Regions from separate parts of the Pseudothermotoga elfii DSM 9442 genome, predicted to be linked through region 2. Evidence: riboswitches for the same ligand, from Rfam matches in the RefSeq annotation. Region 2 holds a riboswitch; each other region holds the start of a gene.
What was found. A riboswitch is a leader RNA that binds a small molecule or an ion and turns the genes downstream of it on or off. The one in region 2 is predicted to bind cobalamin.
Positions count from the first base shown of each region.

Region 1: linked by a shared signal. The riboswitch ahead of TEL01S_RS06550 (ABC transporter substrate-binding protein) and the one ahead of TEL01S_RS07465 (ATP-grasp domain-containing protein) in region 2 are both predicted to bind cobalamin.
Region 3: linked by a shared signal. The riboswitch ahead of cobT (nicotinate-nucleotide--dimethylbenzimidazole phosphoribosyltransferase) and the one ahead of TEL01S_RS07465 (ATP-grasp domain-containing protein) in region 2 are both predicted to bind cobalamin.

Region 1 covers NC_022792.1:1,349,979-1,356,904, forward strand. The annotation lists gene TEL01S_RS06535 (MATE family efflux transporter) at 1-1,259, opposite strand, end outside; gene TEL01S_RS06540 (ABC transporter ATP-binding protein) at 1,338-2,114, opposite strand; gene TEL01S_RS06545 (FecCD family ABC transporter permease) at 2,107-3,093, opposite strand; gene TEL01S_RS06550 (ABC transporter substrate-binding protein) at 3,096-3,989, opposite strand; cobalamin riboswitch at 4,046-4,222, opposite strand; gene TEL01S_RS06555 (hypothetical protein) at 4,221-5,462, opposite strand; gene TEL01S_RS06560 (DUF362 domain-containing protein) at 5,459-6,541, opposite strand; gene TEL01S_RS06565 (DMT family transporter) at 6,551-6,895, opposite strand; gene TEL01S_RS06570 (decaprenyl-phosphate phosphoribosyltransferase) at 6,896-6,926, opposite strand, start outside.
Region 2 covers NC_022792.1:1,539,669-1,546,594, reverse strand. The annotation lists gene TEL01S_RS07470 (succinate--CoA ligase subunit alpha) at 14-850, opposite strand; gene TEL01S_RS07465 (ATP-grasp domain-containing protein) at 840-1,853, opposite strand; cobalamin riboswitch at 1,904-2,084, opposite strand; gene TEL01S_RS07460 (FAD-binding oxidoreductase) at 2,138-3,847, opposite strand; gene TEL01S_RS07455 (FGGY-family carbohydrate kinase) at 3,860-5,416, opposite strand; gene TEL01S_RS11205 (FAD-dependent oxidoreductase) at 5,409-6,926, opposite strand, start outside.
Region 3 covers NC_022792.1:1,316,086-1,323,011, forward strand. The annotation lists gene TEL01S_RS06345 (ABC transporter ATP-binding protein) at 1-503, shown strand, start outside; gene TEL01S_RS11190 (ABC transporter permease) at 500-850, shown strand; gene TEL01S_RS11195 (ABC transporter permease) at 850-1,254, shown strand; cobalamin riboswitch at 1,291-1,458, shown strand; gene cobT (nicotinate-nucleotide--dimethylbenzimidazole phosphoribosyltransferase) at 1,858-2,901, shown strand; gene TEL01S_RS06360 (bifunctional adenosylcobinamide kinase/adenosylcobinamide-phosphate guanylyltransferase) at 2,898-3,404, shown strand; gene cbiR (cobamide remodeling phosphodiesterase CbiR) at 3,401-4,042, shown strand; gene TEL01S_RS06370 (adenosylcobinamide-GDP ribazoletransferase) at 4,039-4,752, shown strand; gene cbiB (adenosylcobinamide-phosphate synthase CbiB) at 4,749-5,645, shown strand; gene TEL01S_RS06380 (aminotransferase class I/II-fold pyridoxal phosphate-dependent enzyme) at 5,642-6,691, shown strand; gene TEL01S_RS06385 (cob(I)yrinic acid a,c-diamide adenosyltransferase) at 6,663-6,926, shown strand, end outside.

The DNA.
Region 1 (6,926 bases), 190 kb from region 2:
CCTGTTTGAAGAAAGAATACAAAAAACCACGAAAAAACCAGTTGCATAACGATCGTTCTCATTACTGTCACCAGTAAGCTTTTACCTCCGTGCCCTATTCCTTGAAACATCGATGATGTGAACATGCCAAATGGAACTCCGGGAAGAAATAGACTCATTATTCTCAAAGAAACGACAAGATCACCGTACAAAGCCGATCCATCATCAGAATATGTAAACACCAGAGCAATATACGGTGCCAATCCAGCAATAGCAAACATAACAAAAAGACCGATGAAAAATCCAAATTTTACGGCGAACAAATGCGCTATATCCAGTTTATTTCCATCTCTTTCACCATAAGCAGCTCCTGTTACAGAAGTTACTGCCATAGCAATACCAATTAACGGGACAGTACCAAAATTTATCACACGCCATCCACTTGTGAAAACCGCCACACCGTAATCTCCACCAGCTCTAATTGCAAATACATTTAAAACAAAGACAGCAACAGACATTGATATTTGCGCAAGCGAGGCTGGTATGCCTATTTTGAGTATATCTCTAAGTATGTGGGAATCATATGAAAAATCTCTGATCTTCAGAGAAACATAAGTACTTTTTTTAAAGAAAAGCCAGTAAGATATCAAAACCGATGAAATAGCTATAGACAAAACCGTGGCATACGCAGCTCCTCCAACACCAAGTTTGAAAACATATATAAACAATGGATCAAGAATTATGTTCAAAACAGAACCTATAGTTATAGCATACATCGCTCTTTTGGCATCTCCTTCTCCTCTAAGGATGCCATTCGCTACGTTGTTGAACATCATCAAAGTTGTTGAGAATAAGAGCACTTTTGCATACTCCAAGCACAGCTGCAATGTTTCGCCACTGGCTCCTATCAACCGAAGAACAGGTTCAACTACAAACAATGAAACAACTGTTGATATAGCCCCTATAATCAAAGAAAGTATTAGAGAAATCATTGCAGCCGCATCTGCTCCAGATTTGTCTTTCTGCCCAATTTTTCTGGCTACAACCGAGCTTGCCCCCACGCCTATCCCCGCTGCCAAGGAAAGAATAACCATAAATATGGGGAAAAATAGTCCAATCGCTGCAAGAGGTTTTGGGCCAAGCCCTGCCACCCACACACCGTCAGCAAGGTTGTAAACAGTCTGAACAAGCATCGCAAGCATCATTGGCAACGACAATTTGATTATTGCTCTCTTGGGATTACCCCTCAAAATCCTTGTGCCTCTGGTTTCTACTTCCACAAATCAGCCTCTCCCTGTGTGCTTTTTGTTTCGATAGATTATACCAAAAAAGTTCTTAGAGCGTACAAAATAGATATATCAGTACACCACAATGAGTTTTCCTGTTTCGGGATTTTTTATTACATGAAATTTGGTATCATAAATCAATTCGAGAGTTTTTTCGGTGATAATTTTTTCGGGCGGGCCATCAAAGAGGATTTTACCACTTTTCATAAATACTATCCTGGTGCACAGTTCAGATGCTATATTCACATCATGAAAAGCGGCAATTATTGTTTTTCCTTCTTTATGAAGATGGGCCAAGACGTTTTTAATTTCTACCACATGCCCCGGGTCCAAGTGTGCTGTTGGTTCATCAAGTAAAATCACGGGTGTATTCTGCGCAAGTATTCTTGCCATCGCAACACGTTTTTGCTCTCCGGTACTGAGGCCATGGAAAGATCTTTCAATAAATCTCTCTGCATCAACTTTTCTCAGAGCTTCCTTCACCGCCTCAAGATCTCTATCTGTCCACGTGGAGAAAAATGTTTTTGCGTATGGCAATCGGCCACTTAAAACAATTTGTTTGACTGTATAATCATAAATAGGTATGAAATCCTGTGTAACAAATCCAACGATTTTTGCAAGCTTTTTTCTTCCTATTTTCAAAGGATTCATCCCGCATACCTTAACCTCACCATCAGAAACAGGAAACAATCCAGCTATTATTCTGAGCATTGTTGTCTTTCCAGATCCATTTGGTCCAAGTAATCCAACAAATTCTCCGTGTTCGACAAAAAGTGTTGTACCATTTAAAACAAGGCCCTGTTTTGAATTGTATCGGAAACTAACCGATTTCAATGCTACATCAACCATTTGAGCCACTCCTTTTGAGTATAGTAAACATAACAGGTGCTCCTACAAATGCAGTTATGACACCTATTGGTAGCTCAGACGGTCTAACAATCGAACGCGCGAAGGCATCACATACGCAAAGAAATATTCCTCCTGTTAAAGCACTGGAGATTATCAGAGTTTTGTGCTCGCTTCCAAAAATCCTTCGTGTCATATGAGGTGTTATCAACCCAACAAAACCAATGACACCCGTTACAGAAACTATGGCTGCAGTGGTGAAGCTTCCCGCGATATAGATTAAAAATTTTACAAATTCAACATTCACCCCAGAAATCTTCGCCTGCGTTTCGCCAAGGGATATAACATTCAATTGTTCAGATAATCCCACAGACAGAAAAATAAACAGAGCTGTTGCCATCAATGGTACAGGTAAATCATCCCAGCCAGTTCCCGACAGAGTACCAAAAAGCCATACATACGCATGTGTTATATTTTTCCTTACAAGCATAAGTAACATTACAGTTGCCGAGCTAAAAAGAATACTTATCAAAACACCACTTAGAATCAAATCCGTTATCGGTGTGGTCCCATTTCTGCGAGAAAGAACTATGGTCATAATAGCAGCAAACAAAGCGAAGACAAAACTGATCAACGGTGTTTTATAGATCAAAGAAATACTGTACGCATCGGCGAGAAAAATTGATAATACTGCTCCAAAAGAAGCGCCGGAGGAGACACCAAGGAGATATGGATCAACCAGTGGGTTTCTGAGTAATCCCTGAAACGCACCTCCAACAGCAGCCAACCCTGCCCCGGCTACTATTGAAAGCAACACTCTCGGAAACCTTATGTTCCAGATGATTTGTTTCCATTCACTATCTGCCGTGAAAAAAGATTTAATTGTTTCACGAAACGGTATATGGACTCCTCCAAACATCGTTGAAACGATTGCAACGAATAAAAGTAGAATTATTGCCGAAAATATTTTAAAAATTTTCAAAATCAGCTACCTCCGTAAAAATCAATATATATTTGCTCAATAAATTCTACAAGTTGAGGAACTGGCATGCTCAAAAGATTTCCATCGTAAACATAGATTCTTTCATTTTTCACCGCTTTTACAGATTTAAAAGGCGAGTAAGACATGATTTTTTCTTTCACCTGATCTTCTGCACCGGGTACATAGTTTGCAACAATAAAAACATCTGGATCCTGTGAAACTATGTACTCTATAGATATAGGCAGGAAACCATTCGGCCCTGTAAAACCAGCGGCAATATTAATTCCACCAGCAAGTGTTATCAAATCATTCAGATATGATCCCTGGCCGCAGGTCCATATTTCTCGAATTTCTGGCCCTGGAGTATCCATGAGGTAAGCAACCTTTACTCGTTTCTCAACCGGTATGCCATAAGCTTTCTTTGCCAGAGAAAGATATTTGTTTTCAAGTTCTTTTGATAGTTTTCTGGCTTTTTCCACTTCACCAAGAACATTTCCAACCAGGATCAGATCATTCAATATTTGCTGAACAGTATTAGCATTTAAAACCACAGCTGTTATGTTCTGTTCTTCAAGCTTTGTAACTTCTGGAAGTTGAAAACCTCCAAAAATCAAAACGATATCTGGCTTTAAGCTGAGGATTTTCTCCACATTCAATGGTACAAGGTCCCCTATTCTCTCGGCTTCAAAATCATCCCAATTTGTGACACCAACTATTTTGTCAGAAAGCCCCAGATATTGCACGAATTTCGTTGCAGATGGGGCTGCGGAAATTATCCTTTCGGGTTTCGATTGAATTGTTACGATTCTCCCAGCATCATCAACAACACTTATTGGGTAGGCTAAAACAAAAGCTACTATGAGCAAAACAAGAATCACACTTAACAGTTTTCTCATAACCTTACCTCCCTGTTTGCAAAATTTTTCACCACTTTCCCGGTTTCGGAGAAAGTGGCGAGCTTAATCGAAGGGCAGGTCTCCCGACTTCCGGATCATCCTACTTCCCACACCTTCCCAGCAATGCCAGTGGTATCTGTGGGTTTCGTCCCCGGTCACGGTGGCGTCCCCGTGCCGGATTTTCACCGGCTTCCCTATTAAACCTTCTTGGTACCCTCCGACGCTTCTTATTCAGTTTTCGTTTGTATTATACAACGAAAATATCCCATTCAACAACAGCGGGAATAGATATGCCACAACAGGCAAGAATAAACGAACTTCTCTTGTTAAAGCTACCAGTGCATTCATCGCAATGAATGGAAGTATCCAGCTCCATGTTTTTTTGTAAAACTCAATTTTTCTTATCTTCTGCACGAAAATCAATGGTAAAGCAAAAAATATCGCAGGGTAAACCCATGCCCAGGGATCAGAAAGGTTATCTTTTATCCTGATCAGTGGTGTGTAGTAAGTAGCATTTGGAAATATCACTTTCGCCAAAAGATAAGTCATCAGAATGGGGAAAATTGTTACGGAAACAATCTTGGGCACTCTGTCCTTATTCCACGGGAAGTTATAAAGACCATAAATAACAGCAATAAAAAAGGCGTGATCTGTTCTTACAAAAGATTGAATTACTACAAGTATGAAGATACTCCACCACGGTTTTCTTTTGTAAATGAGTATTACACCGAGAATAAAAAGCAGCAATGAGACGTGAAATTCCTGCTGGAGAAAATCACCATAACTGAATGCCAAGAATATGGAATAAGCAAACATGGAAAGATAAGAAACAAGCTCATTGCATAAAGTTCTCATCCAAAAATACAATAACAGAAGTACACCAATTGTAGCAAAAAAACGCATAGTGGCATATCCATAAATGACTTTGTTCAAATCGCTCTTATCATCGAAAACCTGAGTGAACTCATATGGTAACTGCTTAATTAATTTGCTCACAAACTCAAAAGGATCTTGAAACCAAGTTTTCCAACCCAAGTTATTTACAATGTTCAACAGAATATTTGTCGTCATTACATTATTGGTAATCTCTAACAATTTTTCTTTGATAAAGCCTCCAACATCGTTTGCAAGTTTATCGCGATCTTCCAGAGAAAGATACGAATCAAGATTCAGTTTATTGTCAAGCACGGCGCTGGGATTGTTGTCAAAACCGGCCCATCTTTTCACAGTAAGATATGGACTGCAATACCAGCGCATTGGTATGTGTTTAAAAAATTTTTCAACGAGCAGATATGGTACAAATCTGTACTGATTTGGAGCAGGTCCTTTACCTTCTACATACATGTTATGTGAATAATAAAAGAAAAAACGCCCCCCTAAACTGAAAACATTTTCAACTAACCAAAACCCTATCGATGTTACAAAGTAGGCAAGCACTAAAGCAGTTAGTATTAAGACGATGATTTTTCTCATCCATAACTCTCCCACAATCTTCCCCATGGGCTTGTTTTCTTCCATTCCTCAAAGACTTTTTTGCCTTTGAAATTCCACCAGAATTTATCATGGTAAATTTCTGAAGCCAGAACAAAGATGTAAACCAAAGGTGTTCTGAAAAACAGTTTTTGCAATCTCTTCAAAGGACCAAACCACAAGAGGTCGCCAACTCTACTTGCAAGATTATCTCCTACTGCGAATTTATATTTCAAATTCGAAATATCATACCCTACAATCTCTATATTTTCGAGCTTTCCATTCCCTAAACCTTCCTCGTCGGCTATTCTTATATAATCAATTTGCATAGGATCAAATCCCATGATCTTTGCTGCAACAGCGTCTATAGCAACCTGATCAGAACTCGCCAGAATCAAATCTGTTCTGACAGGTTTCAATGTTCTTGGCCCAGGGCCATTGCCCGCTGTTGTTCCGTCCATAACGGCAAAAATACCGCTGTGGATTTCTTTTTGAATCTTGAGCAAGTCAACAAGCGTCTCATGTATCCAGCTATGTGCATAGTGCCTTTTTGTGTTTAAAAGCCCACCAAAGGCATTTTTCATCGCACCGGTTGTTGTAGTATATATGTGGCATTTCATAGTTGGTAGATGAATTATATTTTTTCCAAAAAAATAATCGGGTAATCTGATTCCCTCTGGAAATATCTTATCAAGTGCTCTCAGTTGTGATTTTGGCTTGTAATCAATCCACTTCATATCTCTTTCCTCGAAGTTGTATAAAACAGGGATTTTGTACTTTGAGTAAACGATATCAAATTTATTGAGTTTTTCTCCATGTTTTGGCCGGGTGACAACAGTTTTGTTCTCAACCGCCACAATCTGCTGAAAACCAAATTTCTTCAACGCCTGTATGGTTCCTTCGAGCTGCCAGGGAGTTGTATTTGCTGAAGGCATAGGAAGATGCCATGAAATATTGTCCTTCAAGATCGTCGTACATTTCTTGTCCAATGTATTTTCTATGTCGGCTATTTTGACTAATTCAATATAGTCGTTCAGTACGGTTTCGGCAGAAGTTTTTAGTACGGCTACTTTCGACTTCATCTGATCACCTCACGTTACGGATACAAGCCATATGCCAGTAGCTATCAGTAAAATGCCGACAATTTTCAGGGAAGATATGTTTTCCTTGAACAGTAGAATTGAAGCAACAGTAACTATTATAAAGCCTGCGCCGGTCATAATAGGGTAAGCTGTACTGAGTTTTGTTTTCGTTAAAGACAAACTGTAAAATACAAAAGACAGGCCAAAGAACAGTAAGCCAAGCCAGATATAAAAGTTTTTAAGACAATGAAAAAAGAATGATGAAAAACTCCCGGTTTCTCGATAAGAAGAAGCGCCAAGTTTTACAAAAATGTTGGCAAGCGAATTTGTCAGTAGAGCTATTAAGAGTTTCATTTAACTACCTCCAAAATACAGAACGATAACT
Region 2 (6,926 bases):
CAAAGTGAGAAAATCAATTGAAAATCTTTTCGAGCTCGAATAAATTTCTAATTGTTTTGACGTCATACTGCCTCAATTTTTCTTCTTTATATTGCACCCTTCCAGACTCTCCCTCTATAATTGCACCAGCGTGGCCCATCCTGACTCCTTCGGGCGCATATCTACCTGCAAAGAAAGAGAATATTTCTCCATCAAAACCTTTCTCTCTGGCATATTTGATGCCGTTTACTTCGTCATTTCCACCTATTTCGCCAATAACCATGACTTTTCTTATACTCATATTTTCAATTTCATCAAATGCTTCTGCAACGTTGGTGCCTACTACTGGATCTCCTCCGAGCCCCATAGCGATCTTTATGCCATCTGCCTTTGAAATAATCCTGGCAATTTCATACATCAAGGTGCCACTTCTTGAAATCAACGCAAATTCACCGGGTTTAAAGTATTTTTCCGGCATTATCCCCACTTTCACTTCCCCAGGAACAATCACCCCTGGACAATTTGGTCCTACAACTTTTATGCCAAGTTTTTTCGAAATCTTGGTTATTTTCAGTGCATCGTGAATAGGAACATGCTCGCTTATGATGACGATTTTCTTGATGCTATTTTCTACAGCGTCAAGAAAGGCATTCAGAACTTCTTCTTTTGGAACAAAGATGATAGCAGTATCGGGATTTTCTTTTGCCTCTTTCAGTGTCTTGTAAACTGGGATACCCTCAAATTCTGTGATTTTTCTTTTTGAAACACCACAAATAATATTTGTGCCATAGTTTTTCATTTTTATTGTATGATGACTACCATATTTTCCAGTAATTCCATAAACACAGACCCTGTCAGATTTACAAAACATAGCTCTCCCTCCTTAGAGCGTTTATAAGATCTGTGGTGCTGTCGAAAACCTTTATTCCATTTTCTGTTAAAAGTTTTCTGGAAAACATCTCATTGTTTCCTGTTATTCGGGCGAAGATTTGAATTTCCGGGTTCTTCCCTTTACATTCGATGATTGCTGAAGCAATTTCCATAGTATCGGTAATACCACCGAATATATTTGCGACTATTTTTTTATTTCTTTTACTTAGATCATTTAACACTTTCAGTGCATTTTCTTTTTTTGCTCCGCCGCCGAGATCGCAGAAAGCGCCGGGTTTAAGGCCGCATTCGATAACTGCATCGAAAGTTGCCATGACAATACCGGCTCCACAACCAATTATTCCCACATCACCTTGAAGTTCAGGATCAAAGCTGGGAATTTGTGGACACCAATTTTGTCTATAAAGAGCATTTTCATCGATATGCATAACACAATCCAGCATCATATATTCATCTTTGTTGTTGAAAGCGATCGGATTAATTTCAAGAAGTGTCAAATCTTTTTCTATAAAAAGATTTACCAGTTTATAAGTTATATCACGTACGTGATCTGGTAATTTACTGATATCTTCCATCTTAATTTTGACTATTTTTTGCTTTTCCACATCTTCTATATCAATCCCGCCGAATTCGGAATAGAGTACTGTTATATCTCTAATGTCTCTATCAATCAATATTGATAAATATTCTTCTCTATCGTGTTCAAAAACTTCCTCAACGAGCACCTTTGTACACTTTTCTCCTTTTATTTTTCTTCCAAGTAGATATGAAATTTTCTGGTAAGTTTCTTCGTATGATCTGGAGAAAACCACACCACCAGCTTTCATTCTCCCTCCAACCAGAACCTGGGCTTTCAAAACATGTGGAAGATCGAGTTGTTCAAGATCTCTTCGTTCAAAAGGCCCGTTGATCAATACGGATTTTGGTACATTAAATCCGTTTTCTTTTAGAACATTTTTTCCGACATATTCGTGAATTTTCATATCCTCACCTCCACACAAACAAAAATTTCCCAAATAGCCCTCAGCTATCGGGGAAGAATACACCTAAGGCAGGTCTCCCGGCTTCTGGATCATCCTACTCTCCGCGCCTTCCCGGATTGTACCAGTGGCCTTTCTGCGGATTTCGTCCCCAGTTACGGTTGCTGGGCAGCTCCGGATTTTCACCGGATTCCCTTTTAATCCATAAATGGAACCTCAGGTGGAAAATCATATTCAATTTTTACTATCTAAGGATAGAATATCATAAATGCTCTAACGATTGCCAGTTATGATATTTTTCTTTTTTGCGTATCGCTCAGGTCTAATCCAAGTGTCCCACCCGGATTCATAATGTTGTTGGGATCAAAGTATCTTTTTAAAGCTCTCATAACTTCAAGCTGATTTTTTCCTATACAGTTTTCAAACCATGGTGCAAATAATTTTCCTATTCCATGGTGATGACTCAACGCCGCGCCGTGTTTTACTATATTGTCGAGTATTCCGCTCTGGTACTCAACAAATTCCTCGATATTTTCAAATTTTCCTATGAATATGAAATACAGGTTAGTTCCCTGAGGGTAGAAATGCGAACAGTGGCTCATAACAATAGTTTTTGGCCTTTGTTTGCAGTATCTTCTGACGTTCTCCCAGACGTATTCAATTTGATCCCATGCCACGGCACATTCAAGGGTGTCTATTACTATGCCAAAATCGTTCAGATCATCTCTGAGGTATGGGTCTGTGAATCTGCCATGTTCCCAGGATTTTGCCACAAAACCTGTGGTGTACATCGCACCGTATTTTCTTGCCAGTTTTATTATGTTTCTTTTGACGTTTTTTGCGTAATTTTTCTCTCCCTGCGCTATGCCAAGGAGTAAACATCTTTTCATGGGCTTGAAACCCCGCAGGCTTATCATTTTGTCTATCAACGTATCTTCAACACCATAGAGTTTCAATGCAACATCTGTTTCTTCAGGATCTGATAATCTCATCACCGAAGGAACTCCAAATTGGGATTGCATTATCTCTTTGGTTGCTTCTATCGCGCTGTGAAAATCTGGAAAGATAAAACTGAACCTTTGGTCGTTTTCTGGAAGATATCTGAAGATTCTGAGTGTAGCCGAAACGAGTAATCCATAAGCACCTTCACTACCAATGAAGATCTGGTCTATTGATGGACCTAAAGCGGCCCTTGGGTATTCTTTTGTAATGATTTCTCCTACCGGGGTTATATATTCTTGGCAGATCACAAGATCCTCAATTTTTCCATAATATGTTGAATTTTGTCCCGCACCTCTTGTGACAATCCACCCACCAACGGTGGAGCCCTCAAAAGATTGGGGCAGATGACCGCAGGTATATCTATGCTCTGCGTTGAGTTCTTCAGGTGCGTTGTTCAATTTTCTCTCAAGCTCCGGGCCGTAGATACCCGGTTGAACTGTAACGGTGTGGTTAGTTTCATTCAACTTGAGAATTCGATTCATATGCTTTGTAAAATCTATGCACACACCACCGTTTACACATTCAGTCCCTCTTGTTACTGTTGAACCTCCTCCTCTTGGATAAACTGGTATTCTGTTTTCGTTGCAATACTTTACTATTTCCACGACATCTTTTTTATCTTTCGGAAACAAAACCGCATCCGGGAGATTTTCTATTTTCTTTTCTCTCAATCTCATCAAATCAAGCATAGTTTTCCCAAAACTTGCCTTTACTCTGGAGTAATCGTCTGTTTTTACGTTCTCGGCTCCAAGAATATTTTCGAAAACTTGAATGTGTTTCGAAGAAAGTTTTATCGGTATATCGACTTTTACCTGTTCAAAGCCTGGATTTACAGGATGCTCAAAGTGTTCATCAGATAATTCAAAAACTTGTTTCATCAATCTGTAAAGTCTTTTATTCGGGTGTTTAAAGAAATTTGGGTTTCCCCATTTAAATATCGATCTGTAAGAACCAGCGGGGGGTGCCTGTTCAATCCATTTGGGTTGAAATTCCATTTCTTTCACCTCTCAACATTCTGGATAACCAGTTATCTTTTGCATGGATCTATACAATGGACACAATCTGGCATACATTTTTTTGTAAACATGTTCATAAAGCTGGGAGTAAAGTTTTGCACGCTCTTTATTTGGAATAAATTGCTTGCTGTATCTAACCATTTTTTGAACAGCATCCTCAAAGGAAGAATAGTATTTTATTCCAACAAATCCGACTATGGCTGCTCCCAAACCAGAACCTTCGTAGGTTTCACCCCTGACCGTCTCTTTATTCAGAACATCTGCCAAAGTCTGGCAAACAAAATCTGATTTTGATCCTCCGCCTGTCACCATGACTTTTTCAATAGATGTGTGGGAAACTTTTTCTATTTTTTCTGCCGCGTCTTTCAACGCATAGGAAAGACCCTCTATTATTGCCCTATATAGATAAGCTCTGTTATGCACATCCCCAAACCCTATGATTGCCCCTCTTGCTTCTGGCATTTTCAAACCGGCGCCCCAATAAGGCTGAAGCATCAAACCAAGCGAACCAGGCTTGGTTATTTTCAACAATTCGTCAAAGACATCTTCGGCTGTTATGCCTTTTTCCTGTGCTATCTGAGATTCATAACTGCCAAACTCTTTCTTAAACCAGCTAACCATCCAGAAACCCCTGAATATCTCGACTTCTGGATTGAAACGATATGGAATCACAGCCGGGTATGAAGGCATGAATTTTAACGGCTCAAGGTATTTTCTGGAAGTTATTTGCATCGTGGTTGTTGTACCAAGGCTTGCACATGCAACAGATTCTGTCAAACATCCCAGCGCAATAGTTTCACAACCTTTGTCTGATCCAGCGGCTATTACTGGAGTTCCTTCTGCAATTTGAGTCAGCTGTGATGCTTTCTTTGTTAGAGTTCCTATCACAGTTGCCGGTTGGGCCAGATCGGGAAGTTTGTCTTTCTCTATTTGAAATAAATAAGGCTGATAATCGTGTTTTGGATCAGCCCATGTGAGTTTTTTGTAGTTAAATGGTATGTGACCTATTTGATTAGCAACCGAATCTATGAACTTACCAGTGAGAAGATAGTGAAACCAACCAGACAGCAACAGAAACTTGTGAGTTTTCTGCCAGATCTCAGGTTCATTCTGTCTGACCCAGTTTGCCTTACATTTTTTTGCCGAGATCATAGCTGCTTTGTTCATTCCAACTATCTTAAAGCCTATTTTGTAATGTAAAGGCAGTCTGCTGTCAAACTCAGCCATTCGTTGATCTAACCACAGGATTGCTGGCTTCAATGGACTCCCATCTTTGTCCAAGAAAACACAGGTATCTCGCTGTGTGGTTACTGTTACAGCTGTTATCTTTTTCCACAGAGCGCTGTTTTTTTCTTTAACAATCGAGCAGGCTTTTGAGAGTGCTTTTATGTAAACTTCTACATCCTGTTCAGCCCAGCCGGGTTTTGGTGAGGTGTAAGTTTGTGGGTATTCTTCTTTATGCATTTCTACTAATTTACCATCTGGATCAAAAAGAAGTGCCCTCAAGCTTTGTGTGCCGCAGTCTATTGTAAGTATCACATCAGACATACTCTATCACCTTCGATGTACCCGTTGCCACAAGATTTGCACCTGTTTTGGCTATGTTTTCAAAGACGATCTCTCCTCTTGTAACAGGTTTTTCAACAACAATTTTTTTCACACAGTCCATCACTTCTTTAAAAGATTCCAATGGTATAGGTCTATCTGTTTTTACCGGAAGCAGTTTGTGGCCAATTGTAGCAACGGTTGTACACAATATCCGCTTCGGGTTCAAAAGGTCGTTTTTGGCAAATTCAAGACCTCTCGGGCAACTGTAGCCACGAAAAGTTGCATTATTTTCGTCCAGGATTTCAATCTCACATCCCTTTGGGCAAACAATACACACTATTTTTTTGGTAGATTTCTCCACATTTTCTCCCCCCAAACCTGCAAGTTCGATAGCAATTTTACCCCCAGAAACCTCAAAATCAACAAATTCAGTTTGCTGTGGCCTGATTATCTCAAAAGTCTTTTGAGTAATTACCTCATTAGATCTAACAAGCAATTTTGCATTCTTTTTCTGATATTTTACGCGGAAAAACAACCTGATTTTTTCCTGACAGGGGAAACTGATTCTCTGAGGTACACAATAAGCAATATCGTTTGAAAATTCTATCTCTGAATAACTGTTAACTGTAAGTAACCCTTTTGAATACAGCGCTGCCGATCTTCCTGCGATCTTACCGGTTTGCGTCACATAATCTACAAGGTCGTGCACGTGCAGAGCATTCCCGCAACTGAAAACACCCTTTACACTTGTCATCATATTTTGATCAACAACTGGTCCTCTTGTTTTTTCGTCCATTTCTATTCCAAGTGACTCTGCAAGTTCATTTTCTGGTATTAATCCAACAGCCAGAATTAATCCATCGCATTCTATTATGCGGGCAGTAGAAGGAATGGGTTTTTTATTTTCATCGACTTTCATTATTTCAACAGCTTTTAATCTTTCTTTTCCGAATACTCTTGTCACTGTATGGGAAAGAAACAGAGGAATCTTGAAATCTTCCAGACATTGAGATATGTTCCTTGCAAGTCCAGATGGTTGCGATTGTATCTCATAAACCCCCAGCACCTGCGCCCCTTCTAATGTTAATCTCCGTGCCATTATCAAGCCTATATCTCCACTTCCGAGTATTACACACCGCTTGCAAGGCAAAAGACCCATTATGTTCACCAAGTATTGAGCAGTACCAGCTGTAAAAACACCGGCAGGCCTGTCGCCGTGTATAAAAATCTGTTTCGATGTTCTTTCTCTACAACCGGTAGCAAGGACAATTGCTTTGCTTTTTTTGATAGAAATTCCTCTATTATTTTGAATAGTTACATAGAAAAAATCATTCTCTTTTTTGATGTCAAGCACGAAGCTCTGAAGCAAGACGTCTATGTCAAGCTTGTTCAGTTTTTCTATATATCTTTCGGCATATTCTGGACCTGTTAATCTCTCCCTGAATTCAATCACTCCAAAGCCATCGTGAATGCATTGCTTTAAAATTCCCCCAGGCATAGGTTCTCTTTC
Region 3 (6,926 bases), 220 kb from region 2:
AGATAAGTCTTTCTCCTCAGGAAGATGCTGTTGCACCAAATCTCACTGTTAAAGAAAACCTTGAATTGATTGCGCGTATTTACGGTTTCGAAAAAAAGGAAGCAAGAATTAAAACAGAAAAAATGATAGATCTTTTCAATCTTGAAGAAGTAGCAACTTCAAAAAGCAAAACATTATCTGGTGGGATGAAGAGGCGTTTGAGCATTGCAATGGCTTTAATACCAGATCCACAGGTGCTATTTCTTGATGAACCGACCCTCGGTGTTGATGTTATAGCAAGGCGTGAATTGTGGAATATCATTAAAAAACTCAAAAGAAGAATTACGATGATTCTAACAACACATTATATGGAAGAAGCAGAATCATTAGCCGATAAGATAGGAATAATAGTCAAAGGAAAGCTGAAAGCAGAGGGAACAGCTGCACAATTAATGCAACTTGCTGGTGCACAAAAATTTGAAGATGGTTTCGTAAAACTCGCAACTGAGGAGGGGGCAGCATGAAATTTCTGGTGCTTTCATCACGAAACTCAAAAGAAATTTTGAGAGATCCCATTAATTTATTCTTTGGAGTTGGTTTTCCCATTATCCTGCTGCTTCTTCTTTCGGCAATTCAGTTGAATGTCCCAACAAATTTGTTTCACATAAATAACCTGTCACCAGGTATAGTAATTTTTGGTCTTTCCTTTTTTTCATTGTTTTCAGGAACATTGATAGCCAAAGACAGAGCCAGTTCTTTCATGATGCGTCTGTTTGCATCGCCACTCACATCAACTGACTTTATCGTCGGATATACATTTCCTTTTGTTCCTATAGCATTTATTCAGGTTTTAATAACCTTTAGGTTTTAATAACCTTTACCTCATCCGTATTTTTTGGATTTCGATTTAACCTCAATACTTTATTTGCACTATTTACTGTCATCCCTACAATATTTCTTTATATAGATATAGGAATTGGATTGCTCGCAGGTAGTATCTTCAACGACAAACAGGTTGGGGCTGTCTGTGGCGCTTTATTGACAAACATCAGTGCATGGTTGAGTGGCGTGTGGTTCGATATAAAATTACTCGGGAAAACATTTGAGAACATCGCAAACTTTTTGCCGTTTGTCCATGCTGTTGAAGCTTCCAGAGCAGCTGTTCATGGTAATTATTCTTCAGCGTTTTCCAATTTGTGGTGGGTAACAGTTTATACTCTTGTCATATTTATAGTAGCTATCCTTGTGTTTAAGGAAAAGATGAAGAATATCTGATAGAATACTCAGATACTGTGATAAAATAAATACAAAGAATATTTTACTGCTCAATGTCAAGGGAACACCGGTGAGATTCCGGGGCTGCCCAGCAACCGTGAGCGGGGACGAAAGCCACATCAAAAGCCACTGGCTTATGCCGGGAAGGCGTGGTAAGTAGGAGGATCCGCAAGCCGGGAGACCTGCTTTGAGTAGAGTTTTTTCCCGAAAGCTCGGGCTTTACGGGAAAATATTTTTTACCATGACACTTCAAAGATGGGGTGAAGAAGTCAACTACCCACCGCTTGTAGAAGCGGGGGCTTGAAAAGCTTAGTTGACTACCCTCAGCCACATAAGTGGCTACGTTAGACAGGTACACCCTGTGATGCTGCTCAAGTTCCAGGCTCTGTCGTGCAGGTCTAAACAGTCCTGAGGGGTAGGGACAGTGATCTGCACATAACAAGCCTGTCTAACATCGGGGATGAGCAATTAGCAGGGATAATCCCTGAGTTATCGTCAAAAGACGATTGGAAGTGATTGTGTGGTTTATGTAATTTCATTGGAAAGGAGGGAACAGCGCATTCCTTTCCATCTTGAAGAAGATGGAGTCTCCTGCGCTGGTTTATGATGAATATCGAAGAAGAATTTTTAAAACAGCAAATACTTGAGCGATTAAACAATTTAACAAAACCAATCAAAAGCCTTGGTTATCTTGAAGACATCGTTTTGAAAATTGGACTCATTCAAGGAAAAATTATCCCTGATTTACCGAAAGATAAACGAGTCTATATCTTTGCTGCTGATCACGGTGTTGCAGCAAATGGAGTTTCGGCTTACCCAAAACAGGTAACTTACCAAATGGTCCTTAATTTTCTCAATGGAGGGGCGGCAATTAATGTTTTTTCAAGACATGTTGGAGCCAAAGTTTATGTTGTTGACGCAGGAATTGACGGAGATTTTGACGTTAAAAATGATTACTTTATAAACGCAAAGATTGGCTACGGAACAAATGATTTTACAAAAGGACCGGCAATGAGCAGAGAACAGGCGGAAAAATGCATCGAATATGGCAGAAAAATAGCAAAGGAAGCTATTGAAAGTGGGGCTGACCTTTTGGTTGTGGGGGATATGGGAATAGGAAACACGACAACCGCCTCAGCCATTGCGGTATCGTTTGGTTTTGACATAGACGAAATATTAGATATTGGAACTTTCATTGATAAAGATGGGTTAAAAAGAAAAAGAAAAGCTATACAGAAAGCCATAGAAATAAATAATCCTGATAAAAATGATCCCGTAGATGTACTTGCAAAAGTTGGGGGGTTCTGTTTTGGGCAGATGGCTGGATTCATTCTCAAATCAGCTGAGGAAAAAATTCCTGTTTTGATCGACGGTTTTCCCACAACTGCTGGTTTATTGCTTGCATGGAATATGGATCATAATGTGCTCAGGTATGTGTTTGCGGGCCATAGATCGATGGTAAAAGGTCATAAAGTGATACTTGACGCGCTCAATCTCAGGCCAATTCTCGATCTTAATATGCGACTTGGAGAAGGCACAGGTGCCGTCCTGTCGATTCCAATAATTGAAGCTGCAATAAAGATGATCGGGGAAATGTCTACTTTTGAAAGTGCCGGGGTTTCAAAAGGAGTAGATCAGGTAAAATGATTACTTTGATAACAGGTGGTATGAAATGTGGGAAAAGCTCGTTTGCACTGAAATATATACTGAGTAAAAATTATAAAAACCGGGCATTTCTGGCAACAGCTGTTCCTTTTGACGAAGACATGAGAAGAAAAATCGAAAAACATCGAATAGAACGAGGAAATTTATTTGAAACATTTGAAGAACCGCTTAACATTGCAGGAACTCTCAAAAAAATTGACGAAAATTACGAGGTTATTTTGTTCGAATGCCTTACAACATACTTAGGAAATCTCTACTATTACAATGTCGATGTTGAAAAATATGTTTCCGATTTTGTCGGTGTAATCAGTTCAATGAAATCAGACATTGTTATAGTTACCAACGAAGTGGGATGGTCAATAGTGCCTGAAAATAATCTTGCCAGAAAATATGCTGAAACATTAGGAAAAATAAACTCAAAAATAGCATCTTTCTCAGATAGAGTGTATGTAGTTATTTCAGGAATTTCGGTGAGAATCAAATGAAAAGAATGATTGGGACAACTTCATGGCTTTTTCCCGGAACTTATTATGAAAATGCACGGCTCGTGGCACAGAATGTTGATTTTGTTGAACTACTTGTTTACACATGGGATGAAGAAACACAAAATATCATCGATGTAGAGATCGATAAATTGAATAACCTGACAGAAAAATATGGTCTTCTTTATACAGTGCACCTACCTACAGATAAAATAGAAAATGTTTTCAGTGCGTACAGGTATTTTACTATCTCGAAATTAAAAATAGTGAATTATGTGCTTCATCCTATCGAAGGAGTTGAAGTGTTTCTGTCTTTGAATGGATCAAACATGTCTCTGGAAAACCTTAAAGAAAAAATAGTCTACCACGAAAAAATGACATTTGACGTAGGACATCACTTACTGGGGAAAAAATTTGACACGGGATTTTTAAAAAATGTCAATGAAATACATTTGATGGGAGTTTCCCAACAGAAAGACCATCTCAGAGTAAACGAGGAAACCTTGATAAAGATATCAAAAATTTTTGGAGATTCAATCGAAAAAATTCGGTTGTGGTGCATCGAGGTTTTTGACATAAACGATATGCTTGAATCTCTCTCGCTGGTTAAAAGCTTTCTCAATAGGTGGGAAATCAAATGATGAATGATTTTCTAACGGCTCTCTCTTTTATCTCGAGATTGCCGGTCAAACTCAACAATACCGAAAATTTTGAAACAAACATAAAAAAAGCACCTTCTTATTTTACCCTGGTTGGGTACATTCCAGGCTTTATCTATTTTTTCACCTCACTATGGAGTGAGAACATCTTTATAAGAATAGCCGGGATTGCAGCTGGATTTTACCTGTTTGACCTTTTCCATTTTGATGGACTCTTAGATATGCTCGATGGATTTTTGAATCAATCAGACAAAGAAAAAAGGCTTCTAATTATGTCTAAAGGAAATGTTGGTCCATTCGCGGTTTTTTATGGAACCCTTTATGTCATAGCATTTTATAATTTATTTTCTCATCTGGATCCGACAGACTTCTTATTTGGTTCAGTTTTTGGCAGATATTCTATGAGTATACTGATATCTATCTCAAAACCAGCCAAAAATACAGGCCTTGGTGCCATGTTTTTTCCTGCTTACAAATACACTCCCTTGATAGCTGCCTTGTTTTCAGCTCCAATGCTCTGCCTGGGGTGTGTAAAATTTATTCTGTCTTTCCTTGTATCATTTCTGACTGCGATATTTGTAAAAATAATATCAGAAAAAAAGATCTCTGGAATAACTGGAGACGTAATCGGCGGTACATCTTTGTTGTCACAAATGTTTATATTGCTTTCAATAGCTGGTGTTGAATTGTGAGTAGACTATTAATGTTGATTTTTGCGGTATTTGTTGATATTCTCCTTGGAGAGTACCCGAATATAATTCATCCAGTTGCTTACATGGGAAAGATAGGTAAGCTTTTCGATAAATACGTTAACAACAAAGGGCAAAGCAAATCTACCAGATTTTTATCTGGCCTCTGTGCTGAAATGATTGAAATATCTGTATGGTGCTGCATGTTAATTTTTTTGAGGATATCGCTTAAATCAAAAATAATAGAATATGTAATATTAACCTGTTTACTCAAAGCGACATTTTCTATTCGTGGCTTGTACGAACATGTTAGAAAATGTTCCACAGACAATATTGCAAAATTGCGAAAATCTGTTTCGATGATTGTCAGCAGAGGTACAGAAAAACTTGACAAGCCACATCTTTATTCTGCTGCTATAGAGAGCCTTTCTGAAAACATTTCTGACAGCATAACCGCCCCACTGTTTTATTATATTCTTTTCGGTCTTGATGGTGCGTTGATTTATAGAATTGCGAATACATACGATGCACTTTTTGGCTACCATTCTGAAAAATATGAGTGGTTTGGAAAGTTCTGTGCAAGATTAGACGATGCTTTAAATTTTATTCCAGCTCGCATCACAGCATTCCTTATCCTGTTATTCAGCCCAAAAAACGCGTGGAAATATATCAAAAAATACGGTTCTATAAAAATCAACGCTACTTACCCCATGAGCGCATTCGCAGGTGTTTTACAGATAGGTATTGAAAAAATAGGTTATTACAGATTTGATGGGCAATTACCTCAAAAAGAAGATTTAAAAAGGGCACTGATTCTTTATATTAAGGTTGTAAGTTTGATTTTGATAATTGCTGTATTAATTCTGATACTGAAGTTATTGGGTGATCGGGCATGAAGATTTTTCATGGCGGTATCAACAGAGAAGAGTTTACAGATTTTTCCATATCGGTCAACCCTATAAAACCGCCATTTTTTGAAAAATTGTTTTCAAACAAACTTGTCGAATATTGTGGAAAATATACTTATATTGAACAGCTCGAAGAAAAATTTGCAAAGCGTTATGGTGAAAACACAGTAATTCTGGCTGGTGCAACTGAAGCTCTTCAGATCATAGGATTTACCTTGATGGAAGATTCAGAAGTAATTATACCAATCCCAAGTTACGGCGAGTATGCGCGAATAGCATCATTCAAAGCACACAGGATTCATTTCGTTGATATTCTGGATTATAAAAACAGAAAACTGGATTACAGCATCCTTGAAAACTACATAAAAGATTTAAAAAGAAAAAACAGATCGGGGAAAAACACAGTTATTATCCTGGGAAACCCCAATAATCCTACGGGATATTATGAGAAGAATATTGCTTCATTTGTTGACCGTAATATAGACGAAAGAACAACCTTAGTGATAGACGAAGCATTTGTGGATTTTATTCCGGAAAAGGATAGAGTAGATTTGTCTGATTTTGAAAACACCATTTTGATCAGAACATTTACAAAATTTTATTCAATACCCGGTATTAGAGCTGGATATGTAAAGAGCAAGAACTTCAAAAGTTTATTCGAATCTTATCGCTCTCCATGGGCTGTCGGAGCGATGGGATATTTGTTTCTGGAAACACTGTTGAGAGAAGATATATATGCGTTGAATCGCTTTGAAAAAAACACGGTTGAATATACAGAAAGGGAAAGAAAAAAATTCGAAGATTTTACTTATTTCATATCAAACACAAACTATTTTGTTGCCGAAATAGGCGATGTCGAAAAATTCCTTCAAATTCTTCATCACAATAAAATGCACGTACGAACAATGTATGATTTCAAGATGCCAAAATTTGTCAGGATTGGATTGAAAGATGAGCAATCAAACGAAAAACTGTTAAACCTTTTGAGAGATTGGAGGGAATCTTATGGGTTACATTCACGTTTATACCGGTAATGGAAAAGGCAAAACAACAGCGGCATTTGGCCTTGCTATCAGGGCGGCCTGTGCAGGGAAGAGTGTCTACATTGCCCAGTTTGTTAAGGGTATGAAGTACAGCGAGCTTGATGTATCAAAGTATATTCCAAACATCGTTGTTGAACAGCATGGAAGAAACTGTTTTATAGTAAATACCCCCACACAAGAAGATATAGATCTTGCCAGAAAAGGCTTTGAAAAAGTTTCAAAGTAC